DNA from 3 places in the Promicromonospora alba genome. Region 2 is predicted to be linked to each of the others. Evidence: predicted binding sites of a transcription regulator. Region 2 holds the regulator's gene; each other region holds the start of a gene.

Region 1 (4,999 bases), on a different contig from region 2:
TGTCTCGGCAGGGCGCACGCGGACGACGGCGGCGAACTCGCGGTCGTGGTCCGACGCCATGACGAGCGCGTCGTCGTCGTTGGTCCAGGCGACCTGTGAGTGGTGAGCGTGCTCGTCCGGGTCCGTGAGCGCGGTGGTGCTGTCTCCGCCGTCGCCCGCGATGGGGATCTGTGTGGAGCGGGGCTGGCTGCTGAGCACCGTGATCGCGACCGAACGACGGTCGTGGGAGGCGACGGCGGCCGCGAGGTAGCCTCCGCCGTCGTACAGGGTGGTCTCGGTTCCGGTCGCCAGGTCGTGGACCACCAGGTCGAAGTCGACGCCGTCGCGCCGGTTCGTCAGGAAGACCACGGAGCCCGCGGAGACGTCGGCGAGGTCGTGCAGGATCGTGGTGGGCTGGTGGGCTGGTGGGCTCGTGGGCTCGTGGGTGGCCCGGAATACGGTTGCACCCGCGCCCGGGCGCAGGCAGGCTGCGGTGACCGCCAAGGGCAGGCGCCCTCGGCGAGGCAATCGTCGAACCAGCTGTCGAACCAGCCGTCGAACCAGCTGTCGAGCAAGGAGCTGCTGTGCGCCACTCCCATGCCCCGATCATCACGGAGATCCCCGTCGCGGATGCCAAGGACGGCCCGTACGGCATAGCGGCCGGACCCGACGGCGCCCTGTGGCTCACCCTCGCGCAGAGCGGTCGCGTCGCGCGCCTCACCACGGACGGCGAGGTCACGGAGTACCCCCTGGACTCGGCCGAGTGCCAGCCCACGGTCATCACTCCCGGTCCCGACGGCGCCCTCTGGTTCACCCGGACCAAGGACCACCGGATAGGCCGCATCTCCTCCGAGGGCGTCGTGCGTTCCTACCCCGTGCCGACGCCGGACAGCGGCCCGTACGGCATCACCGCCGGACCGGATGGCGCACTGTGGTTCACCGAGATGAATACCGACAAGGTCGGCCGCATCGACGTCGAAGGCCGGGTCACGGAGTTCGACCTGCCGGTGACGGGCGGCATGCCCTCGGCGATCACCACCGGACCCGACGGTGCCCTCTGGTTCACCCTCAACCAGGCGAACGCGATAGGCCGGATCACCGTGCAGGGAGACGTCACCGTCCACCCGCTGCCCACACCTGGCGCGGCGCCGGTAGGGATCACCAGCGACGGGGCGGCCCTGTGGTTCGTCGAGATCATGGCGGGACAGATCGGCCGCATCACCACCGACGGCGCGATCCAGGAGTTCCCGCTGCCCGACCGCGCGGCCAAGCCGCACGCCATCGTCGCCGCCGGCACCGGTGACTGCTGGTTCACGGAATGGGGCGCCAACCGGATCGGTCACATCATCGTGCCGGAGGATGCGGCGGACGATGCTGGCGGCCACGACGCGACCGGCCACGGGATGGCCGATCACGACGCGACCAGCTACGACGTAACCATCTATGACCTGCCGACGCCATCGTCCGAGCCGCACGGCATCACCGTCGGACCGGACGGAGCGCTCTGGGCGGCCCTGGAGATTGGCAGCATCGTGCGACTGATCGCGTCCTAGCGCCGACCGGGCCTGGAGCGCCAAGCACAGGACACGCGTCGGGCCCGCATCCGCTCCGGCCCAGAGGAAGCGGCCCAGAGGAAGTCCGGCCGGTCTGGTTCACGCAGCCCCGGGCCACAGGCTGCGCAGCTCGATCCGACGACCGTGCCGGTTGATGAACGTCCATCGGCCCGGTTGGTCCGGGTTCGCGCCGGCCTCCCAGGCCATCGTGATCCCGGTGGTGTCCACCAGTGTGTGGTGATGCCAGCACAACAGCGCCGAGTTCGCGACGGACGTCTCCCCGCCGTCGGCCCAGTGCCGTAGTGCGTGGTGCACCTCGCACCGGCTCGGAGGCTGATCACACCCAGGGTAGACACAATGCTGGTCTCTCGCGATCACCGCCTTGCGCATCTGGCCCGTCACCGTGCGCTGCGCACGACCGACGTCGATAGCCGTCCCGTCCGCGCCGAACACGACCCGCGTGATCTCCGCATCGCACGTCAGCCGGCGCAGCAGATCGCGCGGGATGACGCTGCCCGTCGCCGACGCGCCGGTGAACGTCGCGGGCTGGGCCGTCAAGGACGTCAGGTCCGCGGGCCGGAGCCCGCCGGTGCCGGTCTGTGCGGCAGCTCCCGCGTGCGCGGCAGCCCGGTCCGTGTACCGGATCAGCTCCGTCAGTGAGACCGTGACGTGGACGTGCGGCCGCACCGCGGCACCCGTGCCGACGCGACCGTTGTCCAGCACGTCCCGGGCGACGTCGGCCAGGGCCTGCGCACGGCGTTGCGTCGGCGTGCGGTCGTCGCCCGGTGTCGGAGCGCCCATCATCGAACCGAGCACCGTCGCCAGCAGCTGGCCGTGCTCGTCCGTCAAGAACCCGTTGACGTGCCAGCCGCCGAAGGTCGGGGAGACCTCCAGGTGCTCCCGCTCGGCAGCTTTCCGGTATCCGCGGTCGTCCGCGTCCGGGTCGACGACCTGCCCGAACCGCCTCAGCACCTGGCGGAACCGCGACGGGTCACAAGCGCCCGCCAGGCCGGTCAGATATTCCTCGCCGGTGATCGGCGGGGGCGCAGGGATGTCGTCCTCGGCCGATCCGTCGCCTCCCGGCCCTGCGGAGTCCGTTCCCTCCGAATCCTGGTCCGCTGGTTCGATGGTCGCTTCGTTGCCGGTGGGCGCATCGGGAACATCACCGGCCGGCGGGCCGGGAACCACGGTCGGCACCACGCCGGGCGGCAGATCGTCCGGCTCGATCGGTGCGGCGAGCGCGGCCTTGCGGGCGTCGCTGGTCGGTGCCACGTCCACCAGTGCGCGCACGTGGTCGGCGCCGATGTCGCCCGCGAGCGCCGTGGTGCGAGTGGCCGGCAGGTGGTCGCGCAGCGCTCGGCCGGTCCGGGTCTCACGCTTTGCGGTCGTCGTGCTGACGTTCTCCGTCCGCGCCAGCCAGGCCGAGAAGTTTCGTGCGCCTGTCGTCTGCCACGGAAGCTCCGCCTCGATGACGGGCAGCCAGGTGAGCCGGAGGGTGTCCAGCCGCGTACCGAGTGCGCGGAGGCGGGGTGCGGCGGACGCAAGACGGGAGACAGCGACGCCACTTGTCGCAGCGTGCCCGCCGACACCCGCCACCGCGTCCGGACCGGCTGACACGACGAGTTCGTCGGTCAGGGACTCCAGGTCGGTCAGCGTCTCTTCGAAGGTGCGGGCCGCGGGCTCCTGGCCGGACGGAGGCGGGGTCGTGGATGCCATGGTGCTCCGCCCCCGTCCTGGTCTCTTGCGGTTCCCGGTGCGGGTACCTCACCTCTCGATTCTATCGAACATGCGTACGCATGGCGCACGCTGTTTGAAATCTGTGGATGACCTTTTTGGTCGCCTCAGAGGGTGCGAGCCGTCAGCTGGAGAACGGGTGCTGCTCCACGTAGTGCGGGTTGTACATGACCCCGAGGATGTTCCCGAACGGGTCCACCACGGACGCGGTGACGAAGCCGATGTCGCCTCGCGGGGTGATCGGCTGGAACTCGGTCGCGCCCAGCTCCAGCAGGCGCGCCACCATGGCCTCCAGATCGTCGACGTGCCAGTACATGAGCGCGCCGCCCGGCGCGGAGGGCAGGCCTGGCGGCGCGAAGGCCCGGCTGACGAGGCCGAGCTCTGCCTCGTTGTCGCCGATCCGGAACTCGGCGTAGGCGAGTGCCCCGTCGGGGCCGGGGCGCTGGAAGTACGGCTCCACCCCGAGCAGCTCGGTGTACCAGGCGGCGGCTGCGGTGACGTCGTCGGCCCAGTAGTTGATGGTGGCAAATCCGCGAAGGTTCATCAGGCCATCAGAGCACCACCCACTGACACTCGTGCCCGCCGACGCGCGGGACTCACCGCTGGGCGAGGGTGATCTGACGCGACCCTCCAGAGCCCAGGCCGGGGCCGCCGGACGCCGTGTCAACGCACGACGTCCGGGGGCCGGCCTCGCTACGCACCGATCAGCCGCCCGACCTCTCAGCCGGAACAGGACGGGACAGCCGCGGACGCCGTCGCCGCCTCCAGCGCCTCCCGCAGCCCGGCCGCCGTACCCTCCGCCTGAGCCCGCGCCGCGATCGCCGCCATGCGGGCCTGCTCCGCCTCCGCCGCCAGTTCCCGTGCCGACGCCAGAGCGTCACGCGATGCGGACAGCTCGCCCTCCAGCCGGGCGACCGACGCCTCTGCGCCGGCGCGGGCCGTCTCGGCCGCCGCCTGGTCCCGGTGCGCCTGGGCGGCGTCGGTCCGGGCTGCCTCGAGCGCCCCGCGCACATCGGCCAGCGACTCCCGCAGCCCGACGGCGGCACCCTCCGCCTGCGCACGGGCCGCCTCGGCGTCGGACCGCGCGCGTTCGGCAGCGGCCGTAGCGGCCCGCTCCCGGGCGAGCTCGTCCCGTGCGGCGTCGAGCGCCTGTCGCACGGCGGCCAGGTCGCCCTCCAGCCGGGCCGACGCCGCCACGGCATCTGCCCGCTCCTTCTCCACCGCGGCACGATCCTCCTCGGCGGAGCGCGCCTGCTCGCGCGCCGACTCCAGGACCGCACGGAACTGCGCGAGCTCCGCGTCCGCCTCGTCCACGCGCGCGGCCAGAGCGTCCGCCTCACCGACGACGGCGGTCAGCGCCTCGTCCTGCGCGGCGGCCGTGGCCTCGTGCTCGGACCGCGCCACCTCGATCGCGGCGCCCCACAGCGCATCGAGGCCGCGCTCCACCAGCGCGGTGACCGCCACCGGCAGCTCGGGGAGGGCCTGCCGCGCTTCGTCCTCCGCAGCCTTGCCGTCTCGCCACTCCCGCAGATACTTCGTGGCCGCCGCATTGGAGCAGCCGGCGCGCTCGCGCACGTTCGTCACCGTGACAGCAGCACCCTCCGCTGTCAGCGCCTCGGCAGCCTGGAAGACGCGTTCCTTGTCCCGCACGTTGTTCCCCGATCCATCAGTCATTCCGGCCCACAGTTTTGCGCGCACGCTCCGTGCTCGTAGTAGTACGAGTAGTCCTGTGA
Region 2 (4,999 bases):
GGACCGTGCACAGCTCCTCGAGGGTCCACATCGGTGTGCGATCCATTGGCTTGTCGTGCGAGGCGCTCATGTATCTGAGGTGCGCCAACGGCGCCGACAGTGTCGAGCATCCGTAGGCACTATCGGTCATTCCCGAGCGTTCAAACCGTGTCACGAACTGTGTCATCGCGGGTCATCTATCCCTTTGCTAGGCGCCTCGCGAGACAACAAAAGCCGCCGACCAGGTCAGATACCTGGTCGACGGCCTCGGCCGAACAGTCTCAGCCGGACTTGCGGCGGAACATCTTCTGGACTGGGCCGGTCGTCTCCGAGCCGTGCACCGCACCAGTGTTCACATCGCCCGCGGAGGTCCGGCTCCGAGCCGCATTCTTGCGGTCCAGAGCTTCCTTGAACTTCGCCTTCGCGTCCGTGCTCGGCGCTGTCGCGACCTTGGGCTCTTCAGCACCCTTGGTCTCGGCTGCCTCGGCATTGGGCTTCTCGTCCGTCACACCGATCACCTCCTCTTGTTCCGGGGGTCCCTCGATCGGGTCCGTCGTCGGCCCCAGCCTGCACCACGGCACAGCCAGGTGCCAACATTTTTGGATTCCACCCAGGCTACGGCCGACGACGACGCGCCCGGCCGCGCAGACTCCCTATGCCTGAGCGGCCGCCCGCTCGGCGCGCTCCGCACGGAGCGAGGTGATCGCGCTCTCGAAGTCCTCGAGCGAGTCGAACGCCTGGTAGACGCTCGCGAACCGGAGGTACGCCACCTCGTCGAGCTCGCGGAGCGGGCCGAGGATGGCGAGGCCCACCTCGTACGCGTCGATCTCCGCGCTGCCGTTGCTCCGCAGGGTCTCCTCGACCCGCTGGGCCAGGATCGCGAGGTCGTCGTCGCTCACCGGGCGCCCCTGGCACGCCTTGCGCACACCCGCGGCGACCTTGTCGCGGCTGAACGGCTCTGTGGCGCCGGAGCGCTTGACCACGGACAGGCTCGCGGTCTCCACGGTGGTGAACCGTCGGTTGCAGTTCGGGCACTGCCGTCGGCGCCGGATCGACAGGCCGTCGTCGGCAGTCCGCGAGTCCACCACGCGCGAGTCGGCGTGGCGACAGAACGGGCAGTGCATGCTCACTCCTGCGTGGTCGACCATCGACCGGAGGCCTCCGGTCGCGCCCCGACCGTAAGCGGGCAAACCACCCCCTTGCAACATAGCCGCAACATTCGTCGGCGAATCGAGGCCTTTCGTCACTCCTTGGGCAGGAGCAACAGCTCCCCGACGCGCAGCGTGCCGGTCGACATCTCGTTCAGGTCCTGCAGCCTGCCGACCGCGTGTCGCACGTCCTCGCCGGGTCTCGCGATCTCCTGGGCGAAGCCCCAGAGCGTCTCTCCCGGCTGCACGGCGTGCACCCGGACCTCGGTGGGTTCACCCGGGGAACTGGCGACCGCCGTCGCCCCCCACGTGATCATCGGAGCGAGCAGGAGCATGGCGAGCAGCACGAGGACCACCCGGCCGCGCCGCGTGAGCCGGAGGCCGGCCAGGCCGAGCCGGCCGGCGAGCGTGCGCCCTTCCACCGGGATGTACGCACGGACCGCAGCCGGTCGGGCCGCCGGCACGAACGCCCGGCCATACGACGGCGCATACGCCTGTTCATACGTCGGGGTGTACTGCCGCAGCGGGATCACGTCCCCCATGGCCCCTCCTCGAATGAGTGACTGAGCTTCTGTCGTTCATACAAGCGTTCGTCGAACGCCCGTACCATTGTGTAGCACGGGACACCGTCCATGTCGAGACACGCTCGAACATTCGTTTGAGCCGAGCGCGTTTGTGACCTAGAGTGGGTAGCGCACAGGAGAACATTTGTCGGAACGGGAGGGGCACGGGCATGACGGGACGGGACGGGACCAGCGACACGAGAGCCGTCGACACGGCAGCCTCCGGCGTCGCCACGCTGGACACGCCAGCCGACAAGGCGGTCGCTGACGTGCACACGATCTCGCCGACTGACCGCCTCACCGAACGGCAGCGCTTGGTGCTGGACACGATCCGGCAGTCGTTCGAGACGCGGGGCTACCCGCCGTCGATGCGCGAGATCGGCGAGGCCGTCGGGCTGGCCAGCCCGTCGAGCGTCAAGCACCAGCTCCAGATGCTCGAGAAGAAGGGCTTCCTGCGCCGCGACCCCAACCGGCCGCGCGCCATGGAGCTCGTGGAGCCGATGGCCGAGCAGGTCGACAAGCCGACGCGCGGCGAGATCCACTGGCCCGAGCCGCGCCGCAGCGGCCAGGTCCACTGGGGCGGCTCCGTGCCCGACGACGCCAGCACCCCCCCGCCGTCGTATGTGCCGCTCGTGGGCCGTATCGCTGCCGGTGGCCCCATCCTTGCCGAGCAGGTCGTCGAGGACGTGTTCCCGCTCCCCCGCCAGCTGGTGGGCGACGGCGAGCTGTTCCTCCTCAAGGTCGCCGGCGACTCGATGGTCGACGCCGCGATCTGCGACGGGGACTGGGTGGTCGTACGGCAGCAGAACGTCGCCGAGCAGGGCGAGATCGTCGCCGCCATGATCGACGGCGAGGCCACGGTCAAGACGTTCAAGCAGACCGACGGTCACGTGCTGCTGCTGCCGCAGAACCCGGCCTACGAGCCGATCCCCGGCGACGAGGCCCAGATCCTGGGCCGCGTGGTCGCGGTGCTGCGCAGCCTGTAACGAGGTTCGCGAAGTAGAGCGCCTGTCCGCCCTGCGCAACGCTCAGCGTGCGTAAGGCGGACAGGCGCTCTACTTCGCGGTCTCCTCAGAAGCCGAACTGCCTCTGCACGGCCCGCACGCTCTCCGCCGACGCACGAAGGCCGGCCAGCTCGTCGTAGGACATCGGCACCCGCATGTTGGCCGTGACACCCCGCCGGTCCACGAGCGACGGCACGGACAGGCACACGTCGCTGATGCCGTGGTAGTCGTCCAGCAGCGAGGACACCGGCATGATCCGGCCCTCGTCGTTGAGCACCGCCTCGATGATGCGGGTGGCGGCCAGGCCGACGGCGTAGTTGGTGGCCCCCTTGCCCGCGATGATCCGGTACGCGGAGTCGACCACCTCGTGGTGCACCTCCGTACGCACCGCCGCGTCGAGCGGCGGGTTACCGCCCAGCGGCTCCCAGTCGAGCAGCGGCACACCGCCGATCGACGCCGAGCTCCACAGCGCGATCTCCGAGTCGCCGTGCTCCCCGGCGATGTACGCGTGCACGTTCCCCACCGCCACGCCGCAGCGCTCGGCGAGCACCACGCGCAGCCGGGACGAGTCGAGCACCGTGCCGCTGCCGAACAGCCGCTCGCGCGGCAGGCCGGAGATCTTGAGCGCCGCGTAGGTCACGACGTCGACGGGGTTGGTCACCATGACGTACGTGGCGTCCGGCGCGACGTCGACCAGGCCGGGCAGGATCTTGCGCATCAGGCCGATCGTTCCCTCGGCGAGGTCGATCCGGGTCTGCCCGGGCTTCTGCTTCGCCCCTGCGGTCACGACCACGACGTCGGCGCCCGCGCACACTGCGACGTCGTCCGAGCCGATCACCTGCGCCTGGGGCGTGAACATGAGGCCGTGCTGGAGGTCGAGCACCTCGGCCTCGACCTTCGCCCGGTTCACGTCGTGCAGGGCGATGGTCCGCGCCGAGCCCCGCGCCAGTGCGGCGAAGGCCAGCGTGGAGCCGACCGCCCCGGCGCCCACGATCGCGAGCTTGGTGGTGCGGGCGCCGGAGGACGGCGCGGCCGGGATGTCCGAAAGGGCTGCCATGCCCCCAGGTTAGGTGTCGAGCCTCGCCAGCGCGGCACGGACCAGCGCCGAGTCGGTCGTCGGCCAGAACCCCGGCATCGAGCGGGTCAGGAACGACGCGTAGCGGGCCGTCGCGAGGCGGGGGTCGAGGACCGCCACCACTCCCCTGTCGTCCATGCTCCGCACGAGGCGCCCGGCGCCCTGCGCAAGCAGCAGCGCCGCGTGCTGCGCGGACACCGCCATGAACCCGTTACCGCCCGCCTGCTCCACCGCCTTGGCGCGTGCCGCCTTGACCGGGTCATCGGGGCGCGGGAACGGGATGCGGTCGATCAGCACGAGCTGGCACGACGGGCCCGGCACGTCCACGCCCTGCCACAGGGACAGCGTGCCGAACAGGCAGGCCTCCGGATCCTCGGCGAACTCGCGCACGAGGGTGGGCAGCTGGTCGTCGCCCTGCGCCAGGATCGGGAAGTCCAGCCGCTCCCGCATCGCCTCCGCCGCCGCGTTCGCCGCACGCCGGGACGAGAACAGGCCGAGCGTGCGGCCGCCCGCGGCGGTGATCAGCTCCGCGATCTCGTCGAGCTGCGCCTCCGTCGTCGGCTCGCGGCCCGGCGCCGGGAGGTGCCGGGCGATGTACAGGATGCCCTGGCGCGGGTAGTCGAACGGGCTGCCGGCGTCGAGGCCGTGCCACGGCGGGGCGTCCTCGCCCTTGAGGCCGAGCGTGCCGGCCACCGCGTCGAACGTGCCGCCCAGCGCCAGCGTGGCCGACGTGAAGACGCCTGTCGCCTCCCCCAGCAGGTGCATCCGGATCAGGCCGGCCACGTGCAGCGGCGCCGCATGCAGCCGCGTCACGTTGTCGGCGAACCCGCCCCAGCTGTTGTCCGGGCGCGAGCACCACAGCACGTCGGCGGTCGTGTCCTGGAACGACATGCGTTCCGCCGTCTCGAAGAGCTGCAGCATGGCGCCCTGCGCCATCTTCAGGCCGGGCTCGGGCTGGGCCGGAGCCTGTCCCTTGCCGCCGCCCGCCTCCGGCTTCAGCGTGCTCAGCACCTCGCGGGCCGCGTCGCGCACCGCGCCGACCGCCAGGCGCAGCTCGTCGGGCAGGCCGTTCGGGAACCGCTCGGCGGGGGCCGTGACCAGCAGCGTTCCCAGTGCCTGGGCGGCGGCGTCCAGCGAGTCGGTGTTGGTGCCCGCGTGCCGCCGCGCCAGGCGTGCGGCGTTCTCGACCGAGGCCATGGACAGGTCGACCGTCGCCGAGGACGTGACCCG
Region 3 (4,999 bases), on a different contig from region 2:
TCGCGGCCGGGCGCTGGTGCGACCGCAGCGGCCCGACGCCCGCGATGTGGACCGGCGTCGCACTCTTCGTGGTCGGGCTCGTCGTCGCGGGAACTGCGACCGACATCGGCACCCTCGTCGCGGGGCGCGCGGTGCAGGGCGTCGGCAACGGGTTGTACGGGGTCGCGCTGTACGTCCTGGTCGCTCGCGTGTTCGCCGCCGAACGGCACCCCGCCGTGTTCTCGGCGTTCGCCGCGGCGTGGGTCGTACCCGCGATCGTCGGGCCGGGACTCGCCGGGCTCCTCGTGGACCACGTGGGCTGGCGCTGGGTGTTCCTGGGCGCCGCGGCGCTCACGGTGCCGGCGGCGCTCCTGATGCGGCCCGGCCTCACGGCCGCCCGAGGCGATCGGCCGGATCCCGCGGGCGGCTCGGTGTCGGATGGTGCGGTGTCGAACGGTGCGGTGTCGAACGGTGCGGCCGCGAACAGCGTCGTCATCTCCGATGACACTGCCTCGAACGGTGCGGCCTCGGAGGACTTGGCTCCAGTCGGCCCGACCCCGAAGGGGTCCAGCACGAACGGCGACCGGGGCGGCGCGGCCGCCGTCGATCAACCGGGTGCTCCCCCGCTGCACGCGCTGCGCCTCATCCTGGCCGTGCTGCGGGCCGGACGCGGGCTGCCGGCCGTCGTGTCGGTGCGGGCCCTGGTGTCGGCGGCGTTCGTCGGCGCGGAGGTGCTGCTGCCCCTGCTCCTGGTGCACGAGCGCCACCTGAGCCCTGGCGGTGCCGGCCTCATCCTGACGGTGGGAGCGCTCGGCTGGTCCGGGGCGTCCTGGGTGCGTGGCCGCAACCTGCTGCACCTCAGCCACGCCGGCTACGTGCGGCTGGGCGGCGGCCTGCTCGCCCTCGGGATGGTCGGCGCGGCCGTCCTCGTGCTCCCCGCCGTGCCGGCCGGGGTCGGGATGGCGTTCTGGGTGCTGTCCGGCAGTGGGATGGGCCTGGTCTACCCCACGCTGTCGGTCCTGACGCTCGAGCTGGCGGCGCCGCATGAGCAGGGCTCGGCCTCGTCGGCTCTCCAGGTGGCTGACGCCGTCGCCGCCGCCGTCGCGTCCACCGCGACCGGAGCGCTCCTGTGGACCCTGCATGACATCGTGGGGCTGCCCGCCTACGCAGCGGTGCTCGGGCTCACCGGCCTGCTCGCGATGATGACCGTGCTCCTGGCAGGCCGGACACGACTCGTCAGGCAATGACAGGCAATGAACGGAGCAAGGCGGCCTGACGAGTTGGAGGTCAGGCTGCCTGAGCCACGCCGACGGCGGCGGATCCGGTGAGTGGATGCCGCTCGTTGCCGAGGGGTTTTCGGTGGGGTCGATGGGGTCGCTGGTTCGGTGAGCTTGGTGGGGTTCGGCGGTCTCGCTAGGGCGCGCCAGGCCTGCTGGCGCGCTGGCCTGACCGGTCCGGCGGCTTCGGCGGGTTGCCGGGTCCGACCGGCCGCTCAGGCGACTTCGGTGGTGGGCGGGGGTGTGGCTTCGATGGCTTCAGGGAGGCGGATGCGGTGCCCACGGGCGTCCGTGAACGCCCACCCGGTCTCGAGGAGGGCACCGGCCGTGGTGTCGGCGGGCTTGCCGGTCCAGTGCATGGTGATGCCCTTGGCATCCACCAGCTGGTGATGGAACCAGCACAACAACGCACTGTTCGTCACCGAGGTGTCTCCGCCGTCGGCCCAGTGGGTCAGGGCGTGATGGACCTCGCACCGTGACGGCGGTTGATCACACCCCGGATAGACACAGTGCTGGTCTCTCGCGATGACGGCGCGGCGCATCTGCCCCGACACCGTGCGCTGCGCACGTCCGACGTCCAGGACGGCGCCGTCGGGTCCGAACACGATCCGGGTGACCGCGCTGTGGCACGCCAGGCGGCGCACCAGCGCGCGTGGGGCACGACCGCCGGTCTCGGTGAACACCGGACCACCGGAGGACAAGAACCCGGACAGTGCCGTATCCGTTGCACTCCAGGTACCCGGACCTGCGGTCGGACTTCCGTTCGGGCTTCCGGTCGGGCTTTCGGCCGTTGGGCCGGTGTGCAACGCGCCTGCACCTGCACCTGCACCTGCACCGACATCCGCATCCGCATCCGCGTCCGCACCCGCACCCGTGCTGGTGGTGCTGGTGCTGGTGCTGGTGCCAGCGCCAGCGCCACAGCCGGTGCCAGTGGTGCTGGTGGTGGTGCTGGGGATGCTCGGCCCCACGCCGAAGCGGGTGCCGCGCCCTGGTGTGGTCTGCCCGCAGGTCAGGCAGAGGCCGTCCCGGGTCCTCGTGACCTGGGTGACGAACTCGTCCCAGGACACCGTGACGTTCAGGTGCGGCGCGATCGCAGCGCCCGGGGAGGCCTGGTTGGTGTCCAGCACCACCCGCGCCACATCCGCCAGACCCTGCGCCCGACGCTGGGTCGTCGTGCGGGTGTCCTCCGCCGCCGGGGCGCCCAGGACCGCGTTGATCGCGGTCGTCAGCTGCAGGCCGTGCTCGTCGGTGAGGAACCCGGCCACGTGATACCCGCCGAACGTCTTGGCCAGATCGAAGAACTCACCCTGCGCGGCCTTGTCATCGTCCACATCGTCGGTATCGGGATCGGTCACAGTCGCGAACCGGCGCGCCACCTTCCGGAACTGATCCGCGTTCAACACACCAGCCTCACGCAGCACCAGGGCTTCACCGGTGACCAGGGTCCCCTCCGTGATCGCACCCTCCAGGACCTGCGTGACCAGCTCACGGGTCCGGGTCCCGTCGGGGTCGTCCACCGGGTCGGGGAAGTCGACCGGCACCGACTGGACGAACTGTTCCGGCGTGGTGGTGTGCCCGGTGCGGGCGTCGATCAGCCAGGCCAGTGCGTCGGTACGGGTCTCGCTGGTGGGCGCGACCTCCGTCATCACCCTCGCGTGGTCGACACCCAGGGTTCCCGCGACCAGCCGCTCCCGCGTCACGGGCAGCGCGGTCGCCAGACGGCGGGCGATGGTCATGTCCTTACCCGCCGTCGAGGCGGAGATGCCTTCGCGTAGGCGCAGCCAGGTCGTGAACGCCCGGGCCGTTCCACCGGAGCGCCAGGACCCCTCGTTCTCGATCCGGGGCAGCAGGGTGTACCGCACCCCGTCCAGGCGACCGGTCACCCGGCGGATCCGGGTGTGCGCATCAGCCAGGCGAGTGACCGTCGGCGCATCCCAACCGGTCAACGTCTCGGGGTCGGTCAGAGCAGTCAGCTCCGCGGTCGCCGCCTCGATCCGGGCCAGCACATCCTCGATCGACGCCGCAGCAGGCAGACCAGCAGCGGAACCACCGTTCGTCGTCCGATCCACCCTGCCCACCCCCGCCTACCTCGATTGCTCGCCTCTAGTTCTCACTCCCTTGCTGTATCTATTCTCTCGAACACGCGTGCGATCTGCTTGCCGGATTCGAAATCTGTGGATAACTCTTTGAAAGGCCACCGCGCACCCCGACCGCCCTACCGGAGGCCCCGCAGACACCCACTCAAAAGTGCCCGCGCGCCCCGCTGTCCTTCGGGCGAGGCTGTGCTCATGGACGAGTTCACCGACTACATCGCGAGCCTCGACGGCTCTGTCCGGGATGCCGTCGAGCGTGTGCGGGCGAGGGCGCTGGAGCTCGTGCCCGACGCCGAGGAAGGCGTGAGCTACGGCATGGCCGCGCTGCGCTATCGGGGCAGCCCGCTCGTGTCGGCCCGGGCCACGGCGAAGCACATCGGGCTGTACCCGTTCAGCCCTCCCGCGATCGAGGCGCTCGAGGCGCTCGAGACTGACCTCACCGGCTTCTCGACGTCGAAGGGGACCATCCGCTTCACGTCCGACCGCCCGTTGCCGGACGACGTCCTGGACCGGCTGATCCTGTTCCGCCGCGACGAGATAGACGCGATGCACAGGCGCTGACGATCGATCCTGCCGCGTGACCGACGGAGCGCCTCGCACCCCGCCAGTCACCATGCCAGTCACCCAGCCAGTCACCCAGCCGATCAGCGCGGCGTCCCGCCCGTCTCCAGGATGCTCGGCGTGCCCGCGGTCAGCGCCAGCACCACGCGGTGGAGCACCCATACGACCGCGAGCGCCGTCCCGATCGTCGGTACCCCTGCCTGCCAGAGCAGGTAGCCGATGCCGCCGAAGAGGAGTGCTTCGAGGGTGATGCGGGCCGACGGCGGGATGGTGACGCGGGCCTTGGGCGAGAGGAATGTCCCCCAGATCGCGATGACGGTGGCCGGGGCGAGGATGACGAAGAGGATCCGCCATCCGCCGTCGGACAGGGTCCAGCCCGCGTAGGCGGCGCCGGCGAAGAGGGCGAGCTCGAGGAGAAGGCGGACGAGGAGCGCGGTTGTTCTCACGGCCGCAGAGTAGGGGGCTCGGTGAGTGCGGGCCTAGCGCATACTGCGCGGCGCGCGATCAGTCCGTGAGGCCCGGTCAGGCCCCGAGAGACACCGTGCGCCGGCGCTGTCACATCTGGCACCCGTCCCTCGTCAGAGGGGGTATGACGCGAGAGCATGTGCTCATGACGGACCCGGAGACCTCCCAGGACGGCCACACACAGGACAGCCAGGACAGCCACACACAGGACGCGCCCCAGCCGCCCGGTACGCGGCTCGACGGCGCCGCCCTGGACCGGTTGCGCCCCCTGGCGTTCAGCGTGGCGTACCGGATGCTCGGCAGCGTGGCCGAGGCGGAGGACGTCGTCCAGGAGGCGTTGCTGCGCCTGTCGCAGACCGAAGGGGTGCGTAACCCGGACGCGTTCGTGACCACGGTGACGACGCGGATCGCCATCGACGTGCTCCGTTCGGCCCGGGTGCGGCGCGAGTCCTATGTGGGCGAGTGGCTGCCGGAACCTCTGGTGGGGCCTGTGCAGGCGAACCTGCCGGTCGCCATGGCGTCCGCGCCGCCGGACGCCGCAGCGCACGCCGAGCTGGCCGACGACCTCTCGACGGCGTTCCTGGTGCTGCTGGAGCGGCTTACCCCTACGGAGCGCGCGGCCTT

What was found. Region 2 encodes LexA, which represses DNA repair genes until DNA is damaged. Its sites were predicted from a motif close to TCGAACANNTGTTCGA; they were not measured.
Region 1: a site for LexA is predicted at 3,313-3,328, ahead of ACFO6V_RS00690 (HNH endonuclease signature motif containing protein). Genes of this name have one in related genera too.
Region 3: a site for LexA is predicted at 3,392-3,407, ahead of ACFO6V_RS01205 (HNH endonuclease signature motif containing protein). Genes of this name have one in related genera too.

Annotation. Positions count from the first base shown of each region.
Region 1 covers NZ_JBHSFI010000001.1:143,686-148,684, forward strand. The annotation lists gene ACFO6V_RS00680 (S9 family peptidase) at 1-483, opposite strand, end outside; gene ACFO6V_RS00685 (Vgb family protein) at 564-1,532, shown strand; gene ACFO6V_RS00690 (HNH endonuclease signature motif containing protein) at 1,632-3,248, opposite strand; gene ACFO6V_RS00695 (VOC family protein) at 3,391-3,810, opposite strand; gene ACFO6V_RS00700 (DNA-binding protein) at 3,987-4,940, opposite strand.
Region 2 covers NZ_JBHSFI010000005.1:198,171-203,169, forward strand. The annotation lists gene ACFO6V_RS15870 (helix-turn-helix transcriptional regulator) at 1-46, opposite strand, end outside; gene ACFO6V_RS15875 (DUF5302 domain-containing protein) at 261-488, opposite strand; gene nrdR (transcriptional regulator NrdR) at 633-1,103, opposite strand; gene ACFO6V_RS15885 (LysM peptidoglycan-binding domain-containing protein) at 1,223-1,669, opposite strand; gene lexA (transcriptional repressor LexA) at 1,861-2,676, shown strand; gene ACFO6V_RS15895 (L-lactate dehydrogenase) at 2,762-3,751, opposite strand; gene ACFO6V_RS15900 (ATP-dependent DNA helicase) at 3,761-4,999, opposite strand, start outside.
Region 3 covers NZ_JBHSFI010000001.1:244,055-249,053, forward strand. The annotation lists gene ACFO6V_RS01200 (MFS transporter) at 1-1,226, shown strand, start outside; gene ACFO6V_RS01205 (HNH endonuclease signature motif containing protein) at 1,472-3,325, opposite strand; gene ACFO6V_RS01210 (iron chaperone) at 3,545-3,910, shown strand; gene ACFO6V_RS01215 (YrdB family protein) at 3,994-4,356, opposite strand; gene ACFO6V_RS01220 (sigma-70 family RNA polymerase sigma factor) at 4,521-4,999, shown strand, end outside.